3 regions of the Streptomyces sp. NPDC054863 genome follow, and region 3 is predicted to be linked to each of the others. Evidence: riboswitches for the same ligand, from Rfam matches in the RefSeq annotation. Region 3 holds a riboswitch; each other region holds the start of a gene.

Region 1 (7,883 bases), on a different contig from region 3:
GGTGCCCGGTGCGGGCGGGTCACAGGTACTCCGTCGGGATCACCGGCTCGCCGCGCGAGAGCTGGACCGAGGACATGGGCAGGCCGCCGCGGGCCGCCTTGTGCCGGTCGCGGGCCTCGTCCAGGGGTTCCCGGGCGACGACCTGGCCGGCCTTGACGAGTTCGATCTGGAGCTGGTGGTCGAGGAGGTCGGCGGGGACCGGGCCCGTGCCGATGACCTCGGCCTCGGCGATTCCGTACGAGTCCGGGCGGCGGGCCGCCCACTTGCGGCCGCCGCGCGAGGACTTGGCGCCCATGGACTTCTTCGCGACGGGCAGGAGCGGGGCCTTGGGGCTGGCGGACTCCGCGCGGGCGACCAGCTTGTAGACCATGGAGCAGGTCGGGTGCCCGCTGCCGGTGACGAGCTGGGTGCCCACGCCGTACGCGTCCACGGGGGCCGCGGCGAGGGACGCGATGGCGTACTCGTCGAGGTCGGAGGTGACGACGATCTTGGTGTTCGTCGCGCCCAGCTCGTCGAGCTGCTGGCGGACGCGGTGGGCGACCAGGAGGAGGTCGCCGGAGTCGATGCGTACGGCGCCCAGCTCCGGGCCCGCGACCTCGACCGCCGTGCGGACGGCCTCGGTGACGTCGTAGGTGTCGACGAGGAGGGTGGTGCCGCTGCCGAGGGAGTTCACCTGGGCCTGGAAGGCGTCGCGCTCGTTGTCGTGCAGGAGCGTGAAGGCGTGCGCCGAGGTGCCGACGGTGGGGATGCCGTAGCGGAACCCCGCCGCCAGGTCGGAGGTGGAGGTGAAGCCGCCGACGTACGCGGCACGGGCCGAGGCGACCGCGGCGAGCTCGTGGGTGCGGCGGGCGCCCATCTCGATCAGGGGGCGGTCGCCCGCGGAGGCCGCCATGCGGGAGGCGGCGGCGGCGATCGCCGAGTCGTGGTTGAGGATGGAGAGGATGACGGTTTCGAGCAGGACGCATTCCGCGAAGCTGCCCTCGACGCGCAGGATCGGCGAGCCGGGGAAGTAGACCTCGCCCTCCGGGTAGCCCCAGATGTCGCCGTTGAAGCGGTACGAGGCGAGCCATTCGAGGGTCGGCCCGTCGACGATCCCCTGCTCGTCGAGGAAGGCCAGGACGTCGGCGTCGAAGCGGAAGTTCTCGACGGCGTCCAGGACCCGCCCCGTACCCGCGACGACGCCGTAGCGCCGCCCCGAGGGGAGCCTGCGGGTGAAGGCCTCGAAGACGGAGCGCCGGTCGGCGGTGCCGGCGCGCAGGGCCGCCTGCAGCATGGTCAGCTCGTACTGGTCGGTGAAGAGCGCTGTCGAGGGAACATCCACCGGCAGGCCGAGATCCGCTGTGTTCATACGACGGATGCTACCCCCGATCTCGTCAGAGTGACGAAATGGGGTCGGCCGAACGGGCGGCCGGGGCGGAGAGGGGCGAGGGCGAAGGCCGGGCGAGGCCCGTTTGTGCGACGGCCGCCCTCCGGTGGCAGCATGGGAAGGGTGAGTGTCGCCCCCGTAGAGATCGAACGTCCCGAGTCGGCCGAGGAAACGTCCGCCGTCCCCGAGCCGGACACCCCTTGGGTGACCCTGGTCCACAACGACCCGGTCAATCTGATGAGTTATGTGTCGTACGTCTTCCAGACGTACTTCGGGTATTCCAAGGAGAAGGCGAAGAAGCTGATGCTCGACGTCCACCACAAGGGCCGGGCGGTCGTCTCCGCGGGCAGCCGCGAGGAGATGGAGCGGGACGTGCAGGCCATGCACGGGTACGGACTGTGGGCGACCCTCTCCCAGGACCGCAACTGATGCCGGGTTATTTCGAAGCGGTCCCCGGTGACGGCGCGGCCGTCGCCCTGGACGAGGTCGAGACCTCCATCCTGCGCTCCCTGGCCGTGCAGCTGCTCGAACTGATCGGGCCTGGCGACGAGCCCGTGGAGGGCGAGGACCCGCTCGCCGCGCTCTTCGCCGAGGGCCCCAGCGAGGCGCCCACGGATCCGGCGCTGGCCCGGCTCTTCCCCGAGGCGTACGCCGATCCGAGGAGCGAGCCGGACAAGGAGCAGCAGGCCGCCTCCGCCGAGTTCAGGCGCTTCACCGAGAACGACCTGCGTACCCGCAAGCGCGAGGACGCGCTGTCCGTCGTGCGGAACCTGGACGCGCTGGCCTCGGCGGCCGACGAGGGCGAGAGCGGCCTCGTACTGAAACTGACGCCCGAGGAGTCCCGGCGCTGGCTCGGCACGCTCAACGACCTGCGCCTCACCATCGCGTCCCGGCTGGAGATCACCGAGGAGGACGAGAGCGACATGCTCTTCCACCTTCCGGACGAGGATCCGCGCAAGCCGATGGTGATGGCGTACCTGTGGCTGGGCGGGCTCCAGGAGACCCTGGTCGAGACCCTGATGCCGTGATCGGCGTATCACTCCTCGAAACGTACGTACCAACCCCCGAAACGTAAGCGTTCGCTCAGCGGACGCTCAAATCCGAATAACGATCGGGTTACCTCCCCTGTGTGCTTTGCCGCCGCAGGGGAGTTTTGTCTGCTTTTTCCTGTGCAATAGGGCACAAAGCGCTAGTCGATCACCGCGCCGAGCGTGATAGATCTGCACGACCACCCACGGACGCCACCCCTGTCCCGTGGGGGCGCTGACGCCGGAGGAACCCGGCGATGCACTCCATCCACATCCGGGGGCACACGCCCCGATCAAGGATCGTCACAGTCGGTCCGAGCCGCGCACCTTGCGATACGGCCGGATCGCATGGAGAAAGGCGCACCACCATGACCTCAGTGCAGGTCGACAGCAAGCCGGGCGACGGCAGTGAGGCCGAGGACGCGCAGGGCGAGTCCGGCGAGGGCTATCAGCGAGGACTCGGCGCCCGCCAGATCCAGATGATCGCCATCGGCGGCGCCATCGGCACCGGCCTCTTCCTCGGCGCGGGCAAGGGCATCTCCAAGGCGGGACCCAGCCTGATCCTCGCGTACGCCATCGCGGGCCTGGTCATCTTCTTCATCATGCGGGCGCTCGGCGAGCTGCTGATGTACCGCCCGGTGTCCGGCTCCTTCTCGGAGTACGCACGCGAATTCCTCGGCCCCTTCTTCGGGTTCGTGACCGGCTGGACGTACTGGCTCTTCTGGGTCGTCACCGGCATCACGGAAGTCACGGCCGCCTCCGAGTACATGCAGTACTGGACGAAGGACGCGACCGGCTGGATCAATCAGCCGCAGTGGGTCTTCGCGCTCGTCTTCACGGTCATCCTCTTCGGCGCCAACCTGATCTCGGTGAAGCTCTTCGGCGAGCTGGAGTTCTGGTTCTCGATGGTCAAGGTGACGGCCATCATCGGCATGATCCTGATCTGCGCCGGCATCCTGACCGTCGGCTTCTCCGACGCCGGTGACACCGCCTCCGTGTCCCTGCTGTGGTCCGAGGGCGGGTTCTTCCCCAAGGGCATCGGCTCGACGCTGATGACGCTCCAGATGGTCATGTTCGCCTTCCTCGCCGTCGAGCTGGTCGGTGTGACCGCGGGCGAGTCCAAGGACCCGAAGACCGTGCTGCCGAAGGCCATCAACACCGTCCCGTGGCGCATCGCCGTCTTCTACGTCGGCGCGCTGATCATGATCCTGTCGGTCGTGCCGTGGACGCACTTCCAGCCGGGCGTCTCCCCCTTCGTCGCGGCCTTCGAGAAGATGGGTCTCGGCGTCGGCGCCGCGATCGTGAACTTCGTGGTGCTGACGGCGGCGCTGTCCTCCTGCAACTCCGGCATGTACTCCACCGGGCGCATGCTGCGCGACCTCGCCCTCAACGGCCAGGCGCCGAAGTTCTTCACCAAGCTGACGGCGCGCGGGCTGCCGCTGGCCGGTACGTCCTTCTCCGCCGCCCTGATGCTGGTCGGCGTGTGGATCAACTACCAGTGGCCGGGCGAGGCGTTCAACTACGTCGTCTCCTTCGCGACCATCTCCGGCATGTGGGCCTGGATCATGATCCTCTGCTCCCAGATCCGCTACCGGAAGCTGTCGGACGCGGGCGTGCTCCCGAAGTCCTCGTTCCGCGCCCCGGGCGCCCCGTGGACCAGCTGGTTCGCGCTGCTCTTCATCGGCATGGTCATCGTGCTGATGGGCATCGACAAGGACGCCAGGATCTCGCTGTACTGCGCGCCGGTGTGGGCGCTGCTGCTGGGGGTCTCGTACCTGGTCATGAAGGCGAAGAGCCCGGAGAAGTTCGCCGCCAAGAAGTAGCTTCCCGGCGAGCGCGGCCCGACGGCTTCCCGACGGGCGTCTCGCCATCCGGTCCCGTCCGTACCATCCCTCGGTACGGGCGGGACCGTTTGCATATCCTGGCCCGCATGCTGACCATTTCCCGGACCCTGCACGACCAGATCGTCGCCCACGCGCGCGCCGACCACCCCGACGAGGCCTGCGGCGTGGTCGCGGGCCCGGAGGGCACCGGCCGCCCCGAGCGCTTCGTCCCGATGCTGAACGCCGCCCGCTCTCCCACGTTCTACGAATTCGACTCGGGCGATCTGCTCAAGCTCTACCGGGAGATGGACGACCGCGACGAGGAGCCGGTGATCGTCTACCACTCGCACACGGCGACCGAGGCCTACCCGTCCCGTACGGACGTCACGTACGCCAACGAGCCCGGCGCGCACTACGTCCTGGTCTCCACCGCCGACACCGACGGCGCGGGCCCCTTCCAGTTCCGCTCGTACCGGATCGTGGACGGCGTGATCACGGAGGAAGACGTGCAGATCACCGACTGACGGCCACGCGCAGGGCGGGACGCGCCGGGTGAGAGACTGTGCGCGACTTGGGCGGCAGGACCCAGGAAGCCGGTGCGAATCCGGCACGGTCCCGCCACTGTGACCAGATTCCCGTGATCTGGAAGCCAGGAACTGACCTGCCGCCTCCCACGCACCACCAGGGGACGAGGTAATCCCCGGAGGAGGCCCACCGCCATGCCCGTACCCGTGCCCCGTCGCACCCGTACCGCGCTCGTCATATCCGCCGCCCTGCTCCCGCTGACGCTCACCGCCTGCGGCGGAGCCGATGCGAAGCAGGACGACACCAAGGCCGCGAAGGCCGCCGCCGGCTTTCCGTACACCGTCGAGAACTGCGGCGTGAAGACCACCTTCACCAAGGCCCCCGAGCGCGCGCTGCCCATGAACCAGCACGCCACCGAGGTGCTCCTGGAGCTGGGCCTGGCGAAGTCGGTCACCGGCAGTGCCTACCTCGACGACAAGGTCCTCCCGAAGTACGCCGCCGACTACGCCAAGATCCCGGTCGTCGCCAAGGAGTACCCCTCCAAGGAGAAGCTCCTCGCCGCCGACCCCGACTTCGTCTACGGCGGTTACGCCTCCGCCTTCGACGCCAAGCAGGGCCGCAGCCGCGACGACCTGAAGAAGTCCGGCATCGCCTCCCGCCTCAACATCGAGTACTGCACCGAGGGCTCCAGCGCCGTCGACGACATCTACCGGGAGGTCGCCGAGGTCGGCCGGACCTTCGGCGTCGGCGCCCGCGCGGACAAGTGGGTCGCGGACGCGAAGAAGACCATCGACTCCACCGCCGCACAGCTCAAGGCCGTCGAGCCGGTCAGCGTCTTCGCGTACGACAGCGGCGACAAGACCGCCCAGACGTCCGGCGGCAAGGGCATGGCCAACGAGATGATCACCCGCGCGGGCGGCAAGAACGTCATGGCGGACATCCCCAAGTCCTTCACCGACGCCTCCTGGGAACAGGTCGTCACCCGCAAGCCCGACGTCATCATGATCATCGACTACGGGTCGACGACCGTCGAGCAGAAGAAGAAGCGGCTGCTTCAGGACCCGGCGCTGAAGGACGTACCGGCCGTCAAGAACAAGCGGTTCGCGGTGATGCCGCTGTCCGAGATCCTCGTCGGCGTCCGCGCCCCCGCCGCCATCGAACGCCTCGCCCTCCAGCTCCACCCCGAGCTCAAGAAGTAACCGGCCGTGGGCTGCAAGACCCCGCCCGCACGCGGGCCGCTGCGCTACACCCTCGTCCTGACGGTCCTCGCCGCCGCCCTCGCGGCGGCGATGACCGCCGGGCTCGCACTCGGACAGGTCCGGATCCCGGCGGGACAGGTCCTCGACATCGTCACCGGCGGCGCCGAGCCGAGCCCCTTCCGCACGATCGTCCTCGACGTACGGATGCCGCGCGTGCTGCTCGGGGCGATCGTCGGGGCCGGGCTCGCGGTGGTGGGCACCGTCCTCCAGGCGCTCGTACGCAACCCGCTCGCCGACCCGTACCTGCTGGGGATCTCCTCGGGGGCGTCGGCGGGCGTCGTGCTCGTCATCGTCTTCGGGATCGGCAGCGGTCTCGGGCTCGCGACCACCGTCACCATGCCGGCCGGAGCCTTCGCCGGGTCGCTGCTCGCGCTCGTCCTCGTCTACACCCTCGCCCGGCGCGGCGGACAGATGACCGGCACCCGGCTCGTCCTCGCCGGGGTCGCCGTCGCGTACATCCTGTCCGCGCTGACCAGCCTCGTCATGGTCACCTCCGCGAAGCGCGAGCACTTCCAGGAGGCCATGTACTGGACGCTGGGTGGGCTGGGGAGTGCGCGGTGGGACATGCTGCTGCTGCCCGCCGTGGTCCTCGCCGCCGGGACCGTGCTGCTCGTCGCGCTCGCCAGGCCGCTGGACCTGATGCTGGTGGGGGAGGAGGGCGCGACCGTGCTCGGGCTCGACACCTCGCGCTTCCGGGCCGCCGTATTCGTACTGTCGTCGCTGGTCACGGGCGTGCTGGTGTCCGTCTCCGGGGCGATCGGCTTCATCGGCCTGCTCGTCCCGCACGCGGCCCGGATGCTCGTCGGTGCTTCGCACCGGACGCTGCTGCCGGTCGTGGCGCTTGCCGGGGCGGCCTTTCTGGTCCTCGCGGACCTCGCGGCGCGGGTCATCGCCGAGCCGCAGGACATTCCGGTCGGCATTCTCACCGCGCTCATCGGGGGGCCGTTCTTTCTTTGGCTGCTGCGGAGGCGGCCGGAGGGGGCGCCGGCGTGAAGGCGTCCCGTCCGGGGGTGGGTTGCTGTTCAGGCCGCTGCGCGGGGCATTTCTCCCCTCCCCGCCCCTTCCCTGAAGCGCTGGCCGCGCGGCTGGGCCGTTGTATCTGCGGGTGCGTCTTGGCTGGGCGCGCCCGCGCGGCGGAGCCGCACAGGCAACACAGCCCCGCGCCCCTAAAAGCGTGCCCCTAAAGGAAGGAGTGTCGGCATGAGCCAGCTACGTACGGAAGGGCTCTCGTACGGCATCGACGGGCGGCACCTCGTCGACTCCGTCGACATCGAGGCCCGCCCCGGCGAGACCGTCGGCCTCGTCGGGCCCAACGGGAGCGGGAAGACCACCCTGCTGCGCTGCGTGTACGGCACCCTCGCCCCCACCCACGGCCGCGCCCTCCTCGACGGCGAGGACCTGCACGCCATGGGAGCCAAGAAGCGTGCGCAGCGCCTCGCCACCGTCCCGCAGGACGGCCAGGCCGTCTTCGAGCTGTCCGTGCGCGAGGTCGTCGCCATGGGCCGCTCCCCGCACAAGAAGTTCTGGGAGGCCGACACCGCCGCCGACGCCGTGCTCGTACGGAACGCACTGGAGAGGGTCCAGATCGCCGACCTGGAGGGCCGCCCCTTCCCCTCCCTCTCCGGCGGCGAACGCCAACGCGCCCTCGTCGCAAGGGCGTTGGTCCAGGAACCCGCCCTCGTCGTTCTCGACGAACCCACCAACCACCTCGACATCCGCCACCAGCTCGAAGTCCTCTCCCTGATACGGGACCTGGGCACCACGAACCTCCTCGCCCTGCACGACCTCAACCTCGCCGCGTACTACTGCGACCGCCTCTACGTCCTCAACGCCGGCCGCATCGTCGCCGACGGCACCCCGGAAGAGGTCCTCACCCCCGACC
Region 2 (7,883 bases), on a different contig from region 3:
CCCCAACTCCCCTTCCTGGAGCCGCTCATGTCCCGGGCACGCCCCGCCACGGCCATAGCCATGGACCTCTCCCCGCTACGCGAAAGCAGAGACTTCCGGCTGCTGTACGCCGGATTCCTCGGCGCACTGTTCGGCACGCTGATGACCAGCGTGGCGGTGGCCTGGCAGATCTACGAGCTCACCGGATCCGCCGCCCACGTCGGCCTGGTCAGCCTCGCCAGGGCCTTCCCGCTGGTGGTCGGCGTGCTCGTCGGCGGCGTACTGGCGGACCGTCTCGACCGTCGGACGCTGATGCTCGCCACCCGGCTCCCACTGACCCTCGTCGCAGCCGCGCTGGCGGTCAACGCGCTCCTGGCCGACCCGTACGTCTGGCTCATTTACCTCTGCACCGGCCTGACCGGACTCTTCGCCGGACTCGGCGGCCCGGCCATGCTCGCGGCCATCCCCGCCCTCGTCGGCACCGAACGCCTCGCCGCGGCAGGCGCGTTGACGTCCGCCTCCACCCAGCTGGCGGCCCTGCTCGGTCCGGCCGTCGGCGGTCTGCTCGTCGCGGGTCCGGGGCTCGCCGCCTGCTTCGCCGTCGACGCGGTCGGCTTCCTCGCCTTCTCGCTGGCGCTGCTGTTCGTACGGCCGCTGCCTCCCGCCGCCACCGCCGGCACGGGCAAGGGGGTCAGGCAGTCGTTCGCCGCCGTCGCGGACGGCGTGCGGTACGTGCGGGGGCACCGCCTCATCGTCGGCCTGCTCCTCATCGACGCCGCGGCGATGGTCTTCACGATGCCGCAGGCGCTCTACCCGGTCCTGGCCGACCAGCAGTTCGGCGGCGGCCCCGGAGTCGTCGGGCTGCTGTACGCGGCTCCCGCGCTCGGCGCCCTGGTCGGCGCGGCCACCAGCGGCTGGACCGGCCGGGCGGGCGGCCACGCGCTCATCGGCGCCGTACTGCTCTGGGGCCTCTCCCTCACCGGTTTCGGCGCGACCTCCCTCCTTCCCCTCGCCCTGCTGCTGCTCGCCCTCGCGGGACTCGGCGACCTGATCTCCGAGACCCTGCGCTCCGCCCTCCTCCAGCACGGCACGCCGGACGCACTCCGCGGTCGGGTCAGCAGCCTCTGGATGGTCCAGGCCTCGGTCTCCCCGGCCCTCGGCAACGCGGGCCTCGGCTTCCTCGCCGAACTCACCACCGCCCGCACCGCGGTGATCACCGGCGGCCTGGTCTGCGTCGCCGCCACGCTCGCGGTGGCCGCCGCCTTCCCGGCCCTCCGCGGGGCGACTCTCGCCGAGCCGTCCTGACACCGCGGGGGCCGGGGCAGCACACGGCGGGGGCCGGGGCGGCAGACCGTGAGGGCCGGGGCGGCACACGGCGGGGCCGGGGCGGCAGACGGCGGGGGCCGGGGCGGCTCGGCCTTCGCCCCGACGGCCGACCCGTTAAGCTACAGGCGCCCCGCGGGGGAAGCCGGTCGAATTCCGGCGCTGACCCGCAACGGTGGGCGGAGCGAACTCCACGCTCCGCAAGCCCGATTACCCGCGGCGGTGAAGGCTCCTGACAATTCGCCGTGGACTGCGAGAGGTGCTGCACAGGGCGCCCCGCGTCCCGGGCCGCTGCTTCCGGCGCGCAGCGCACGGCCCGAGGCGAAAGCGAACCGCCCGTGGCCACATCCTTCGCCCATGCCCATGACGCCCATGCCCACGATGCCGACGGCCACGCCCGCGTCGGCACCGGTGACAGCGCCGGGGCCGGTCCCGCGCCACCCCGGCGTGCGTCCGTACCGCTGCTCGTCATCGCCCTGGGGACCGCCCTCCTGCTCTCCCTCGTCTGCGGGGCGGGCATCGGGGCGTCCGGGCTCACCTGGGGCGAGGTGCTGCGGTATCTGTGGGCCGGACTGAGCGGCGGGACGATATCCGCCGAGCAGGTCCCGACGTACACCATCGTCTGGGAACTGCGCTTCCCGCGCGCCGTGCTGGCCGCCGTCGTCGGGGCGGGTCTGGCCGGCATCGGCGTCGCCGCACAGGCCATGGTGCGCAACGCACTCGCCGATCCGTTCGTCCTCGGGATCTCGTCGGGTGCGGCCGTCGGCGCCAACGCCGTGCTGCTTTTCGGGGCGCTCGGGGCGCTCGGCGTCTGGGCGCTGTCCGCGGCGGCCTTCGGCTCCGCGCTCCTGGCGATGGTGCTGGTGTACGCGATCGCCCGCACGCCGCGCGGGCTGACGCCGCTGCGGCTCGTGCTGACCGGGACGGCGATGTTCTACGGCTTCTCGGCGATCACCACGTTCATGGTCTTCGCCGCCGAGCGCGGCGAGGCGGCCCGCTCCGCGATGATGTGGCTGCTCGGCAGCCTCGGCGGCGCCAACTGGGCCTCCGTACCGATCGCCGCCGCAGCCGTGATCGGCGGGCTCGCCCACCTCATGTGGTCCGCGCGCCGGCTGAACGCCCTCGCGATGGGCGACGAGACCGCCGCCTCGCTCGGCGTGGACGCGGGACGGCTGCGCAAGGAGCTGTTCCTGGTGACCGCGGCCGTCACGGGCTGCGTGGTCGCGGTCAGCGGGGCGATCGGCTTCGTCGGCCTGATGGTCCCGCACGCCGTACGCATGCTGGTCGGCGCCGACCACCGGCGGCTGCTCGCCGTCGCCCCGCTCATGGGCGCGGTCCTGCTGGTCTGGGTGGACATCCTGTCCCGCACGGTGCTCGCCCCCGTGGAACTCCCGGTCGGCGTACTCACCGCGGCCATCGGCGTGCCGTGCTTCGTCCTGCTGATGCGCCGCAATTCGTACAGCTTCGGAGGCGTGTGATGCGTATCGACATCGAGGACCTGACCGTCGAGATCGCCGGTGCGCGCCTCGTCGAGGACGTCGTGCTGCACGCCGGTGACGGGCAGCTCGTCGGGCTCGTCGGCCCCAACGGCAGTGGAAAGTCAACCCTGTTGCGCTGTGTCTACCGGGCGCTGCGGCCCGCCGGCGGGACCGTCCGCCTCGACGGCGACGACCTGCACGCGATGACCGCGCGCGAAGGCGCCCGGCGGCTGGCCGCGCTGCCCCAGGAAGCGGTCGCCGAGTTCGACTTCACGGTCACCGAGGTCGTGGAGATGGGACGGCTGCCGCACCAGCGGTCGGTGGCCCGGACCAGCGACGAGGACCGGCAGGTGTGCGCGAGCGCGCTCGCCGGGGTGGGCGCCGCCCACCTCGCGGGGCGCGGCTTCCTCACCCTCTCCGGCGGCGAGAGGCAGCGCGTCCTGATCGCCCGCGCGCTCGCCCAGCAGCCGCGGGTGCTCGTCCTCGACGAGCCCACCAACCACCTCGACATCGCCCAGCAGCTGGATGTGCTCGCCCTGGTGCGCGGCAGCGGGCTGACCGTGCTCACCGCACTGCACGACCTCAACCTCGCGGCCCTCCACTGCGACCTGCTGTACGTCATCGACGCGGGGCGGATCGTCGCCCACGGCGCCCCGCACGACGTGCTCACGCCCGAGCTGCTGGCCGAGGTCTTCGGCGTACGGGCGCACCGCGTGCCGCACCCGGAGTCCGGCGCCGTACAGCTGCTCTTCGACCGCCTCCAGCCCGCCACTCCCTAAGGAACCACGGCCCCATGCGCACACGCCCCGCCGCCCTCGCCACCGTCGCCGCCCTCGCTCTCAGCGGCTGCGGCGCGCAGGTCACCCCGGCCGCCCACGACAAGGCCGCCGGAAGCCACTACCCCGTCACCGTCGAGAACTGCGGCGAGAAGAAGACCTACGCCAAGGCCCCGCAGCGCGTGGTCACCAACGACGTCGGCATCACCGAGATCATGTTCGCGCTCGGCCTCGAAGAGAACATGGCGGGCTTCGTGATGCCCGACGACAAGGGCGACCTGGACTCCGTCCCCTGGAAGGGCGGTTACAGCAAGGTCAAGTGGCTCTCGAAGAAGCAGATCAACAAGGAGATGGCCCTCGACGCCCGCGCCGACCTCGTCTTCGCGGGCTGGAACTACGGCTTCAACGAGGGCGAGGGCTTCACCCCCGCCGATCTCAAGAAGGTCGGCATCGACTCGTACCTGCTGAGCGAGTCCTGCCGCAACGGGCGGGGCGGCACGGCCCGCGGCGTGATGCCGCCGCTCGACGCGCTCTACACCGACCTGGGCAACCTGGGCCGGATCTTCGACGTGGAGGACCGCGCGGAGGCCCTCGTCGCGAAGTTCCGCAAGCAGGTGGCCGACGCGCAGGCCGGAGCCCTCAAGGGCGCCGACCGGCCGCGGGTCTTCCTGTACGACGGCGGGCAGGACAAGCCGTTCACCTCGGGTCTGTACGCCGCGCCGCACGACATCATCACCAGGGCGGGCGGCGACCACGTGATGAAGGACCTCAAGGACAGCTGGGCGACGGTGGGCTGGGAGACCGTCGTCGCACGCGACCCCGAGGTGATCGTGATCAACAACTACGGGGACACGACCGCCGAGCAGAAGCGGAAGTTCCTGAAGTCCTACCCGCCGCTCGCAGGCGTCTCCGCGGTCAAGAACGACCGGATCGTCGTCCTCGACTACGCGGAACTGGTGGAGAGCCCGCGCAACCCCGGCGCGATCGTCTCGCTCGCGGCCGACCTGAAGAAGCTCGGCGTGCCCCGTTCCTGAGGCCCGCCGGTCCGCCTACCACCAGTAGGCGGGGTACTTCGGTGCGTTGCGCCGCAGCCGGGAGGCGACGTACTCCGTCAGCACCACCAGCACGGCGGCCCCGATCAGCAGCGGTACGAACCTGGCCGGGGCCGGTGTCTGGAGCACGACGACCACGGTGGTGGCGCACGCGGGGGAGTGCGGGGTGCGCGCGAGCGTCATCAGCGCCAGGGTGAGCCCGGCCGCCACGGCAGCGGCCCAGGCGCTGCTGCCGACCGCCGCCAGTACGCCGTAGCCGACCGCGGCCCCCAGCAGATGGCCGACGACCACGCTGCGGGGCTGGGCCAGCGGCATGGTCGGCGCACTGTGCACGAGCGCGGCGCTGGCGGCGAGGGAGGGGATGAGTACGGGCTCGTGGATCGCCGCACCGATGCCGACGAGCCCCAGCAGAACGGCGGTGGCGACACCGACACTGTGCAGGGCGGCAGCGGGCGCCGGCCGTGCCGGAGCCCGGCCCGCGATCCTCCACCGGCGCGTCCCGGGCCCGGGTTCCGGCGGGACGGGGTGGTCGGACGCGGGACGCGGGGCGGCGTCGAGACTCATGGGGAGCGCATTTCACGTAGGGGCAGGCGTACGGACAGGGGTAGGCGTACGGACAGGGGCAGGCGTACGGAGGGTCGGCTCGAAAATCTATCCGCCGCCGTGACGCGGGTGGACACCAGGGCCCGAGGACGCCCAGGCTCGGGACACGGCTCGCCACGGAACACGGCGCCCGCAGTTGCTCGCGCTGCGGGACCCTACTTCCGGGCATGGACGACCTCTGACCGGTTCAGTTCCCCTTGACGATCTTGCCCGCGTCGACCTTGTCGCCCGCCGAGTTCTTGGTGACCGACTCGGGGATCGGCTTGTCCGCCCGGAGCGACGCCCAGAGCAGGTCGGACTGTTCCTTCAGCGGGACGACGCGGTCGTTGTCCTTGAGGTCGTAGTCGATGGGCAGAGTGATCATGTTCATGTTCTTCGGCTCGATGCCGGTGAGGCTGTTGGCGAAAGTGATCAGGGAGGTCACCGAGCTGAGCTGCGAGTCCGTGGTGAGCGTCTGGGTGGCGGTGTCGGCGAGGTCGTAGAGCTTCTTCGGGTTGCTGAAGATGCCGACGTCCTTGACCTGGTCCATCAGCGCCTTGACGAACGCCTGCTGGAGCTGGATGCGCCCCAGGTCGCTGCCGTCGCCCACGCTCTTTCGCGTACGGACGAGGCCGAGGGACTGCTCGCCGTTCAACCGGTTGGTGCCGGCCGGGAGGTCGAGCAGGCTCTTGGGGTCCTTGATCGCCTTGTTGGTGGTGACGGAGACGCCGCCGAGGGTGTCGACGAGCTTCTTGAAGCCGCTGAAGTCGACTTCCAGGTAGTGGTCCATGCGGATGCCGGACAGCTGCTCCGCGGTCTTCACCGCACAGACGGGCCCGCCGATCTCGAAGGCGGTGTTGAACATCTGCCGTTCGGCGGCCGGGCGGAGCTTGGTGCGGCCCTGGCACTCGGGGCGGGAGACCAGGGTGTCGCGCGGGATCGAGACGACGCTGGCCTTCTCGCTCCCCTTGTGGACGTGCATGATCATCGCGGTGTCGGAGCGTGCGTTGCCCACGTCCTTGCCGTACTTGTTGTTCTCGTCGCCCTGCCTCGAATCGGAGCCGAGCACCAGGATGTCGAGGGAACCGTTGTCGGTCTCCGGCGGCCTGCTGTTGCCCAGCGCGCCTTCGATGTCGACGCTCTTGAGGTTCCCGTCGAGCGTGAAGTACATCCAGCCGAGACCGACGCCGCCCACGAGCACCACACCGGCCAGGACCCGGACCACGATTCCGGCTCTGCTGCGAGGTCTGCGTTTCCCGCGGCGGTTCGCCGCACGTCCCCGGCCCCCGGACCGGGCGCGGCGGGCAGCGGCACGACCGCCGTACTCGGGGGTGGGCTCGTCACCGTGCGGGCTGTCCTGCCGGCCGGGGGCGGGCTGCTGAGCGCGCCGGCCACCGGTCTGTTTCCGGCGGTTGCCGGTGGACCGTATTCGGTCGTTCCGGTCGCTCCTGCCACGGTTGCCCATGTGATCCTCAACTCCTCGTGATGCCCGGGTACCCCCTGCCGCCATGGAACGGGGAATGGGAAAGTCGACTTTTCGCACACGTCCTGCGTCGGACGTCGACAGGTCAGACTTTCGAACATGCAGAAGGGTTGCACACGAAAAGGCCACACCGGCGTCCCCATGTGTCCATGTAAGGGGAAGCAAATTTTGCGCCCATCCGCAAGGTGCAAGACAAGGCAGGCAAAGGGGCCGGACGCTGCCGCACCACCCGCATACGGTACGAATTCCCATGTGACCGCACACCCTCGGCCCGCGACCGTTCGCGTCTTCGTCGCCCTCGCCCCGCCCGACGCAGCAAAGGAGGAACTCGAACAGGCACTGCGTCCCGCCTACGACGCGCACCCGCGCATGCGGTGGAACCGCATCGAGGACTGGCACATCACGCTGGCGTTCCTCGGCGAACTCCCGGTCGCCGCCGCCGCACTCCTGCGCCCGCCGCTCGCGGACCTCGCGGCGTCCCGGCCGCCCCTCACCCTGGCGCTGCGCGGCGGCGGGCACTTCGACGAACGGGTGCTGTGGAGCGGCGTCGACGGCGACCTCGGCGCACTGCACCTGCTCGCCGCCGAGGTGCGGGCCGTGGTCAAGGACTGCGGCATCCCCTTCGAGGACCGGCCGCTGCGCCCCCACCTGACCCTGGCCCGGGCCCGCCGCACCGACCCCACTGCCGCCGGTGAGGCCGCCGCCGGACTCACCGGCTTCACCGGCCGCCCCTGGCAGGCCGCACGCCTGCACCTGGTCGGCAGCAACATCGGCAGGGGCCCGGGGCCCATCCACTACCGGGACATCGAATCCTGGGCCTTCGGCGGGTGAGGGAGGGGCGCCCGGTGAGGGGCGGGCGCCCGGTGCGGGCCAGGTGCGCTCAGCGGCCCTCCGTCCGGCACTACTCCCAGCGGCCCTTTCCCCAGCTCTCTCAGCGGCCCCCCTCCAGCACGTGCCGCAACGTCTTCGCGAACTCCTCGGGCGCCCCCTGCTGGCCGAACTCCCCGCCCAGGAAGCCGCCGTGGTGGCTGGGGAAGACGGCCGGCCCGGTACCCAGCTCCGCCGCGACAGCCGCGGCGGCGCGGGCAGTGAACTCCCCCTCGGACTCCTGACCCGCCGCGAGCACGATGCGGGTCGAGGCGGCCCGCAGGGCGGCGAAGTCGGGCGAGAAGCCGGTGCAGCCGCGCATGTTCTGACCGAGCAGCGGGTC
Region 3 (7,883 bases):
ACTTCGTCACGGTGGTGGAGGAGGCCAACTTCACCCGTGCCGCCGCCCGCCTCCACGTCGCCCAGCCCGGCGTCAGCGCGCAGATCCGCCGGCTGGAGCGGAAGCTCGGGCAGCGGCTCCTGGACCGCACCGGCCGCACCGTCACCCTCACCGAAGCGGGGGAGGCGATCCTGCCGCACGCCCGCGCGGTGCTCGCCGCCGCCGACGCGGTGCACACCGCGGCCGACGCACTCACCGGGCTCCTGCGCGGCCGGGTCAGGGTCGGGTCGCTGCTGGGCGTCCCGGCCGGTGTGTTCGACCTGGCGGGAGCGCTCGCCGACTTCCACGACGCGCACCCGGGAGTCGAGTTCTCCCTCACCGAGGACACATCCGAGCGGCTGCTCGCCGCTCTGCGCCGGGGCGAACTCGACATGGTGCTGGCCTCGGTCGTCGACGAGGAGCCGCCGCCTGGCGTCGACTTCCAGATCCTGCTGGACGAACCGCTGGTGGCAGTCGTGACCCCCGACGACCCCTTGGCCGTGGCGGCTGAAGGTACCGGCATCCCCCTTACGGCCCTGCGTGACCGCCCTCTGATCAGCCTTCCGGCAGGCACCGGAGTGCGCGGCGTGCTCGAACGCAGTTGCACGGAAGCGGGTTTCCGGCCCGTCGTCGCCTTCGAGGCCTCGGCCCCGCAGGTCCTCCTCCAACTGGCCTCGCGAGGCCTCGGCGTCGCGGTGCTGCCGACCGGGTCGGTGTCACCGGCCGCCCCCGACCTGCGCGTACTGGCCCTCGAAGGACCCTGCCCGCGTGCCCGCATCGCCCTCGCCCGCCGGGCGGGCGGGCCCACGGGATCGGCGGCCCGTGCCTTCCTGCGCCACCTCGCCCGCGCGCTGCCGCCGTGGCTGGCGGCGGTTCAGCAGCCCGGCTGATCCTGACCGGGCGCGAACGACAGCTCGCGGCCCTCCCCGCGCGGCGCGAAGAACCGGGCGACGGCCTCGGCGGTCACCTCGCCCGGCGTCGCGGGGGACCACCGCGGGTTGCGGTCCTTGTCGACGATCTGCGCGCGTACCCCCTCGACCAGGTCGCTCTCGTGCAGCGCCGTGCACGACACCCGGTACTCCTGCGTCAACACCCGCTCCAGGGAGCCGAGTCCGCGTGCCCGGCGCACCGCCTCCAGGGTCACCTTCACCGAGGTGGGCGACTTGGCGAGGATCGTCTCGGCGGCCTCCTTCGCCGCCCGCACCCCGCTGCCGGACAGCCGGTCCAGGATCTCCTCGACGCTCGCCGCGGCGTAGCAGCGGTCGATCCACTCGCGGGCGTCCGCGAGTTCACCGCCGGGCGGCTCCGTCGCGTGGCGCCGTACCGCTTCGTCCGCGGACACGACCGCGAGGTCCGCGGTCAGTGCGTCCAGGCGCTCCGACGGTACGAAGTGGTCGGCGAGCCCGCACAGGAGGGCGTCGGCGGCGCCCACCGCCGCCCCGGTCAGTGCGAGGTGGGTGCCGAGTTCGCCGGGGGCGAGTGCGAGGAGGTGGGTGCCGCCGACGTCGGGGACGAAGCCGATGCCGGTTTCCGGCATGGCGACGCGGGAGCGTTCGGTGACGATGCGGACGCCGCCGTGTGCGCTCACTCCGACGCCGCCGCCCATCACGATGCCGTCCATCAGGGCGACGTACGGCTTCGGGAAGCGGGCGATACGGGCGTTGAGCCGGTACTCGTCCCACCAGAACGCCTCGGTCGCCCGGCCGTCACCGTCCCGCGCGTCGTCGTGGATGGCCCGGATGTCGCCGCCCGCGCACAGCCCGCGCCCGCCCGCACCGGAGATCACGACGGTCTCGACGGCCGGATCGGACTCCCAGCGGGCGAGCGCCGCGCCGAGGGTGCGGACCATGGGGTGGGTGAGGGAGTTGAGGGCCTTGGGCCGGTTGAGGACGAGATGCCCGGCGCGGCCCTCGATGCGGACGAGGACGGGGTCGTCGGCGTGTTCGCGGACGGGGTCATCGGCGTGGCGCGCGTGCATGGGTCAGCCCTTCGGGAACGTCGATCAGCCTGTCGATCCACATGATCGACAGGCTAATCGACGGGCTGACGGGCCATCCGTGCCGTCAGTGCTCGTTCTCCGTCGGCCGCAGGTCGCGCGGGACCCACGCCCAGGCCACCGCCGCGGCGCCCAGCGTCAGGACCGCGCCGACCAGGAAGGCCGGGGTGATGGCCGTCGTGTACGCCGCGGAGACGGTGTCCAGGAGGGTGCGTCCCGCGTCGCCGCCGATGCCCTGCGCGACGTGCGCGGCCTCGCCGACCGAGTCCCGTACCGACTGCGCCGTCGGTCCTTCGAGGTCCAGGGCCGGCAGGTTCGTGCGGTACAGGGCGGTGGCCAGGCTGCCGAGGATGGCGACGCCGAGCGCCGCCCCCAGCTCGTAACAGGTCTCCTCGACGGCCGCCGCACCGCCGACCTCGTGGGCCGGGGTGGCTGCCATCAGCGTCACCGAGGCCACCGTGGTCGCGATGCCGACGCCCATGCCGAGGACGGCGAGCGCGGCGGCGACCGCCGGGTAGCCGATGTCGGCGAACTGCTGCACCGTCCACGGCAGGGCGAGACCCACCGTCATGACGACCAGTCCCGAGCCGAGGATGTGCCGGATCTGGAAGCGCTGCATCAGCGAGGGCGTCACCATCGAGGTGAGGACCAGGCCGAGCGAGGCGGGCAGCAGGCGGATGCCCGCCTCAAGAGGCGTGTACCCCTGCCCGTACTGGAACCACTGCGTCACCAGGAAGAGCACCGCACCCATGCCGACCATACCGAGGAAGATCGACACGGCGGCGATGGAGAACGACCGGTTGGTGAACAGACGCACCTGGAGCAGCGGGCTCTCCAGCTTGAGCTGGCGGCGTACGAACACCGTCAGCGAGACCGTGGCCAGGGCGAGCAGCGCCCAGGGCAGCGGGTCGGCGAAGCCGCTCTTGCCGAGCTGCTTGATGCCGCCCGCGAGGGCGAGCATGCCGACGACCGACTGACCCACGCCCCACCAGTCCCAGCGCCCGCTGCGCGGCGAGTGCGACTCGGGCAGGATCCAGGCGCCCAGCGCGATCACCAGGGCGGCGACGGGAAGGTTCAGCAGGAACGCGGACTGCCAGCCGAAGTCCTCCACGAGGAGACCGCCGACCACCGGGCCCAGCGCCATGCCTGCACCGAAGACGGCCGCCCACACGGCGTACGCGAAGGCGCGCTCCTTGGCGTCGCTGAACACGTGCCGCAGGATCGACAGCGTGGACGGCATGATCGCCGCACCACCGACGCCGAGCAGCGCACGGGCCGCGATCACGTGCCACGCGTCGGTGGCGAAGACCGCGAGCAGGGAGGCCAGCGCGAAGATCGCGAATCCGGCCAGCAGCATCCGCTTGCGGCCGATCCGGTCGCCCAGCGCGCCCGCCGTCACCAGCAGGCCCGACAGGATGAGCGCGTAGACGTCGATGATCCACAGCTGCTCGACCGAGCCCGGCTGGAGGTCGGCGACCAGCGAGGGGAACGCCACGTTGAGGATCGTGGTGTCCATCGCGATCAGCAGGAGGCTGCCCGACAGGATCGCGAGGACGGCCCAGCGCCGTGGGTCCAGGTGCGGGGCAGCGGTCCCGGCGTCGGGCCGAGAGGCGGCGGGGGAGGACATGGGACACCCGTTCCGAGACTAGTAAGACTCAACTGAGACATCAGTGTCTCACAGGGATGTCTGGCGTCCCAGTCGAGGAGGAGTGGGACGAGTGCGGGTGCGACGGAGTGCAGAGGAAAAGAACTGGTGGGAAAGGGCCGGAAGCCGCACCCTGTCCGGATGCTGATCAGAGAAGCCACCGCCGACGACTGGGCCGCGATCTGGCCCTTCTTCCACAAGATCACCGCCGCCGGTGACACCTTCACCTTCCCCCTCGACCTCGACGGGGAGACGGGTCGCGGCTGGTGGATGCTGGACGCCCCGGACCGTACGGTCGTCGCCGTCGACGACGCCGGGGAGATCCTCGGCACCGCCAAGATGAACGCCAACCAGCGCGGCAACGGCTCCCACGTCGCCAGCGCCAGCTACATGGTCGACCCCGCCCACGGCGGCCGGGGCGTGGGCCGCGCCCTCGTCGAGCACACCCTCGACTGGGCACGCGCCCGGGGCTTCAGGGCCATGCAGTTCAACGCGGTCGCAGCCAGCAACACCCACGCCGTAAGCCTCTACGAGCGGCTCGGTTTCCGCATTGTCGGCACCGTCCCGGAGGGCTTCCTGCACCCGGAGCAGGGGTACGTCGGACTGCACATCATGCACCGCCCGCTCTGAGCGAACGCCGCACACGGAGTGCCCCGGCCCGCCGCACGCACGGGCCGGGGGCAGCACCGCGAACCCGCGCGGGGCCGGGGGCGCAGCGCCGCCCCCGGCCGGGTGGATCAACCCACGTCGTCGGTACGGGAGACGGCCTCCCCGTCGCCCTCGTGGGTCCGCGTCCCGCGCGGTGCGGCAGGCCGGGCCGTCGGCCGGGCGGCGGGCTTCGCCGTGGGGTCGGCCGCGGGGTCGGCGGTCCGGGTCACCTCGGCGCGGATCATGGCGTTGAGGGCGAGGAACGGGTCGATGGGCATGGCAAAGCCTTCTTTCGTACGGTGATTGCGTCAGGGGAGGAGAGACCTGCGGGCCGCCCGCGCGGTGCGGGCGGGGTCCTCCTCAGCAGCGCAGCACCACACAGCGCACCGGATACGGCACCGGAACCCGGGTGTGCACCCAGCTCCTGGCCGCCGCGCCGACCCGCTCAACAGGCCTGCCGGGAAAGGCGGTTCGTACCGTACGGGCGGGCTGCCGCGCCGGACTGCGGCCGGCGCTCCTGCGCACACTCCCGGCGAGCAACCGCAGTTCGGCGTCCGTGCCGTCCGACATGCCCTCGGACTCGGCGGCCGACAGCGGACGCGCGTCCGGCGCGGCATCGGCGCCGGGCAGCCCCGGCATCATCAGCGCGGCAAGCACGGCGCACACGACGAACACCGCGGCGCTCGCCGCGACGCACCCGGGCAGCACCGCGAACCCGCGGCGCCGGTGCGGCGGTCGGTGGGAGCGGGGCGCGTCAGCCATGGGGCACAGGTGCCCCGGGGGAGGGCCGGGCGCAGCCTGTCGAGCCGGAATTCCCCCCACCGGGGTAGGCCGGTTGGCGGTGAACGCCTCACGGACCGACGGGTGGACGCCGCAGGGACCGGGCCGGACGCGGTACGGACCGGGAGGCGGAGATCACGTGCGCCGCCGCCCCGCGAGGGGCTAGTGTGGCGGGCGCAGCTGGTTCGCTCCGCCCGCCAGGCGGCAGCGTCGCAAGAGGGAACCCGGTGGGAATCCGGGACTGCCCCGCAGCGGTGAGTGGGAACGAAAGCCGTCATACGCACTGGACCGGTACGCACGCGTACCTCGCGGTCCGGGAAGCGGCGGCCGGTAGGTGCCCGGGAGCGATTCCGGGCGTGTCCGCGAGTCCGAAGACCTGCCACTGCCCGTACGCCACCCGTGCGTACGGCGATCTCGGCGGCCTCGTGGGAGGGCCGGTGGGAAGCAGGCGGGTCCTGTGCGTACGGGTCCAGGTGCTCTTGGCGCCCCGGACGCCCGACTCCGCTGTTTCTGCGCCGACCTGGCTCCTCCTCGCGTACGTCGCCCGGGATCCCCCGCGACTCGCGAAGGAGAGTTCCGTGGCAGACCGAACCGCCACCCCCGCAGCCCCCGGTGCCGTCACCCCGCAGCCCGTCCGGGCCACCGTGCACGGCTACCCCCGGCAGGGCCCGCACCGCGAACTGAAGAAGGCCACCGAGGCGTACTGGGCCGGACGCGGCAGCGCCGACGAGCTCCGCGACACCGCCGCCGCCCTGCGCCGCGGCGTCTGGCAGCAACTGGCCGACGCCGGTATCACCGAAGTCCCCGTCGGAGACTTCTCGTTGTACGACCACGTCCTGGACGCCGCCGTCACCCTCGGCGCGATCCCCGAACGGCACCGGAGCGCCTTCGCCGCCGACCCGCTCGACGGCTACTTCGCCATGGCACGCGGCACCGCCGAGGTCGCGCCGCTCGAAATGACCAAGTGGTTCGACACCAACTACCACTACCTGGTGCCGGAGTTGGGGCCCGACACCGTCTTCGCCGCCGACTCGACGCGGCTCGTCGAGCAGTTGCGCGAAGCGCTCGCGCTGGGACTCGCCGAGCCCCGGCCGGTGCTCGTCGGACCGGTCACCTTCCTGCTGCTCGCCAAGCCCGCGCCCGGCGTCGCCGACGGCTTCGAACCGCTCACGCTCGTGGACCGGCTGCTGCCCGTGTACGCGGAGGTGCTCGCCGACCTCCGCGCGGCCGGGGCGAGTTGGGTGCAGCTCGACGAACCCGCCCTCGTACAGGACCGGTCGCCCGCGGTCCTGAGCACCGTCGCCCGCGTCTACCGCGACCTCGGTGCGCTCACCGACCGGCCGCAGCTCCTGCTCGCCTCCTACTTCGACCGGCTCGGTGAGGCGCTTCCTGTGCTCGCCCAGAGCCCGGTGGAAGGGCTGGCGCTGGACTTCACCGGGCCCGCCGCCGCCCACGTCGAAGCGCTCGCCGCCGTCGGCGGGCTGCCCGGCAAGCGGCTCGTCGCAGGCGTCGTCGACGGACGCAACGTGTGGATCAACGACCTCGCCGGTTCGCTCACCACCCTCGCCACCCTCCTCGGCCTCGCCGACCGGGTCGACGTCGCCCCGTCCTGCTCCCTGCTGCACGTCCCGCTCGACGCGGCAGCCGAACCCGACGTGGACCCCGAGATCGCCCGCTGGCTGGCGTTCGCCCGGCAGAAGACCGACGAGGTCGTCACCCTGGCCCGCGCCCTGCGCGAGGGCACCGCCGCCATCGCACCCCAACTCGGCGCCAACCGGGACGCCTTGGCCTCCCGGGAAGCCTCCGCCCTGACCCGCGACCCGGCGGTGCGCGCCCGCACCGCGGCCGTCACCGCCACCGACGCCCGCCGCGACCTCCCGTACCCCGAGAGGGCCGTCCTCCAGCAGGCCGCACTCGGACTGCCGCAGTTGCCGACGACCACCATCGGCTCCTTCCCGCAGACCCGCGAACTGCGCACGGCGCGCGCCCGGTTGAGGTCCGGACGGATCGACGGGGCCGCGTACGACGAGCGGATCGCCGCCGAGATCCGCGAGGTGATCTCCTTCCAGGAGAAGGCCGGCCTCGACGTGCTCGTGCACGGCGAGCCCGAACGCAACGACATGGTCCAGTACTTCGCCGAACAGCTGACGGGCTACCTCGCCACCCGGCACGGCTGGGTCCAGTCCTACGGCACCCGCTACGTCCGGCCGCCGATCCTGGCGGGCGACGTGTCCCGGCCCGCGCCGATGACCGTGGCGTGGACCTCGTACGCCCAGTCGCTGACCGAGAAGCCCGTCAAGGGCATGCTCACCGGGCCCGTCACCATGCTCGCCTGGTCGTTCGTGCGGGACGACCAGCCGCTCGGCGACACCGCCCGGCAGGTCGCGCTCGCCCTGCGCGACGAGGTCAACGACCTTGAGGCGGCGGGCAGTTCGGTCATCCAGGTGGACGAACCCGCACTGCGCGAGACGCTGCCGCTGCGGGCCGCGGACCGGGCGGCGTACCTGGAATGGGCCACCGAGTCGTTCCGGCTCACCACCTCCGGGGTGCGGGCGGCAACCCAGATCCACACCCACATGTGCTACGCCGAGTTCGGTGAGATCATCGCCGCCATCGACGACCTCGACGCCGACGTGATCAGCCTGGAGGCGGCCCGCTCCCACATGCAGATCGCCGACGAACTCGCCCGGGTCGGCTACCCGCGCGAGGTCGGCCCCGGCGTGTACGACATCCACTCGCCGCGCGTCCCGGCCGAGCGGGAGGTCTCGGACCTGGTCGACCGCGCGCTGCGCGCCG

The links. Region 3 has a riboswitch for cobalamin ahead of metE (5-methyltetrahydropteroyltriglutamate--homocysteine S-methyltransferase). Riboswitches for the same ligand answer to the same signal wherever they lie in the genome.
Region 1: it holds a riboswitch for cobalamin, as region 3 does, so the genes downstream of both, ACWGIG_RS24340 (ABC transporter substrate-binding protein) here and metE (5-methyltetrahydropteroyltriglutamate--homocysteine S-methyltransferase) in region 3, are expected to answer to the same signal.
Region 2: it holds a riboswitch for cobalamin, as region 3 does, so the genes downstream of both, ACWGIG_RS01185 (FecCD family ABC transporter permease) here and metE (5-methyltetrahydropteroyltriglutamate--homocysteine S-methyltransferase) in region 3, are expected to answer to the same signal.

The regions. Positions count from the first base shown of each region.
Region 1 covers NZ_JBSGZD010000155.1:1,639-9,521, reverse strand. The annotation lists gene ACWGIG_RS24365 (nicotinate phosphoribosyltransferase) at 20-1,348, opposite strand; gene clpS (ATP-dependent Clp protease adapter ClpS) at 1,481-1,795, shown strand; gene ACWGIG_RS24355 (DUF2017 domain-containing protein) at 1,795-2,394, shown strand; gene ACWGIG_RS24350 (amino acid permease) at 2,763-4,217, shown strand; gene ACWGIG_RS24345 (Mov34/MPN/PAD-1 family protein) at 4,325-4,741, shown strand; cobalamin riboswitch at 4,751-4,896, shown strand; gene ACWGIG_RS24340 (ABC transporter substrate-binding protein) at 4,937-5,941, shown strand; gene ACWGIG_RS24335 (FecCD family ABC transporter permease) at 5,948-6,994, shown strand; gene ACWGIG_RS24330 (ABC transporter ATP-binding protein) at 7,202-7,883, shown strand, end outside.
Region 2 covers NZ_JBSGZD010000003.1:13,746-21,628, forward strand. The annotation lists gene ACWGIG_RS01180 (MFS transporter) at 28-1,284, shown strand; cobalamin riboswitch at 1,395-1,538, shown strand; gene ACWGIG_RS01185 (FecCD family ABC transporter permease) at 1,764-2,780, shown strand; gene ACWGIG_RS01190 (ABC transporter ATP-binding protein) at 2,780-3,559, shown strand; gene ACWGIG_RS01195 (ABC transporter substrate-binding protein) at 3,574-4,590, shown strand; gene ACWGIG_RS01200 (HPP family protein) at 4,606-5,172, opposite strand; gene ACWGIG_RS01205 (LCP family protein) at 5,399-6,655, opposite strand; gene thpR (RNA 2',3'-cyclic phosphodiesterase) at 6,926-7,504, shown strand; gene ACWGIG_RS01215 (alpha/beta fold hydrolase) at 7,605-7,883, opposite strand, start outside.
Region 3 covers NZ_JBSGZD010000209.1:2,985-10,867, reverse strand. The annotation lists gene ACWGIG_RS28140 (LysR family transcriptional regulator) at 1-908, shown strand, start outside; gene ACWGIG_RS28135 (enoyl-CoA hydratase/isomerase family protein) at 893-1,996, opposite strand; gene ACWGIG_RS28130 (MFS transporter) at 2,082-3,641, opposite strand; gene ACWGIG_RS28125 (N-acetyltransferase family protein) at 3,801-4,289, shown strand; gene ACWGIG_RS28120 (hypothetical protein) at 4,397-4,585, opposite strand; gene ACWGIG_RS28115 (hypothetical protein) at 4,668-5,069, opposite strand; cobalamin riboswitch at 5,251-5,485, shown strand; gene metE (5-methyltetrahydropteroyltriglutamate--homocysteine S-methyltransferase) at 5,666-7,883, shown strand, end outside.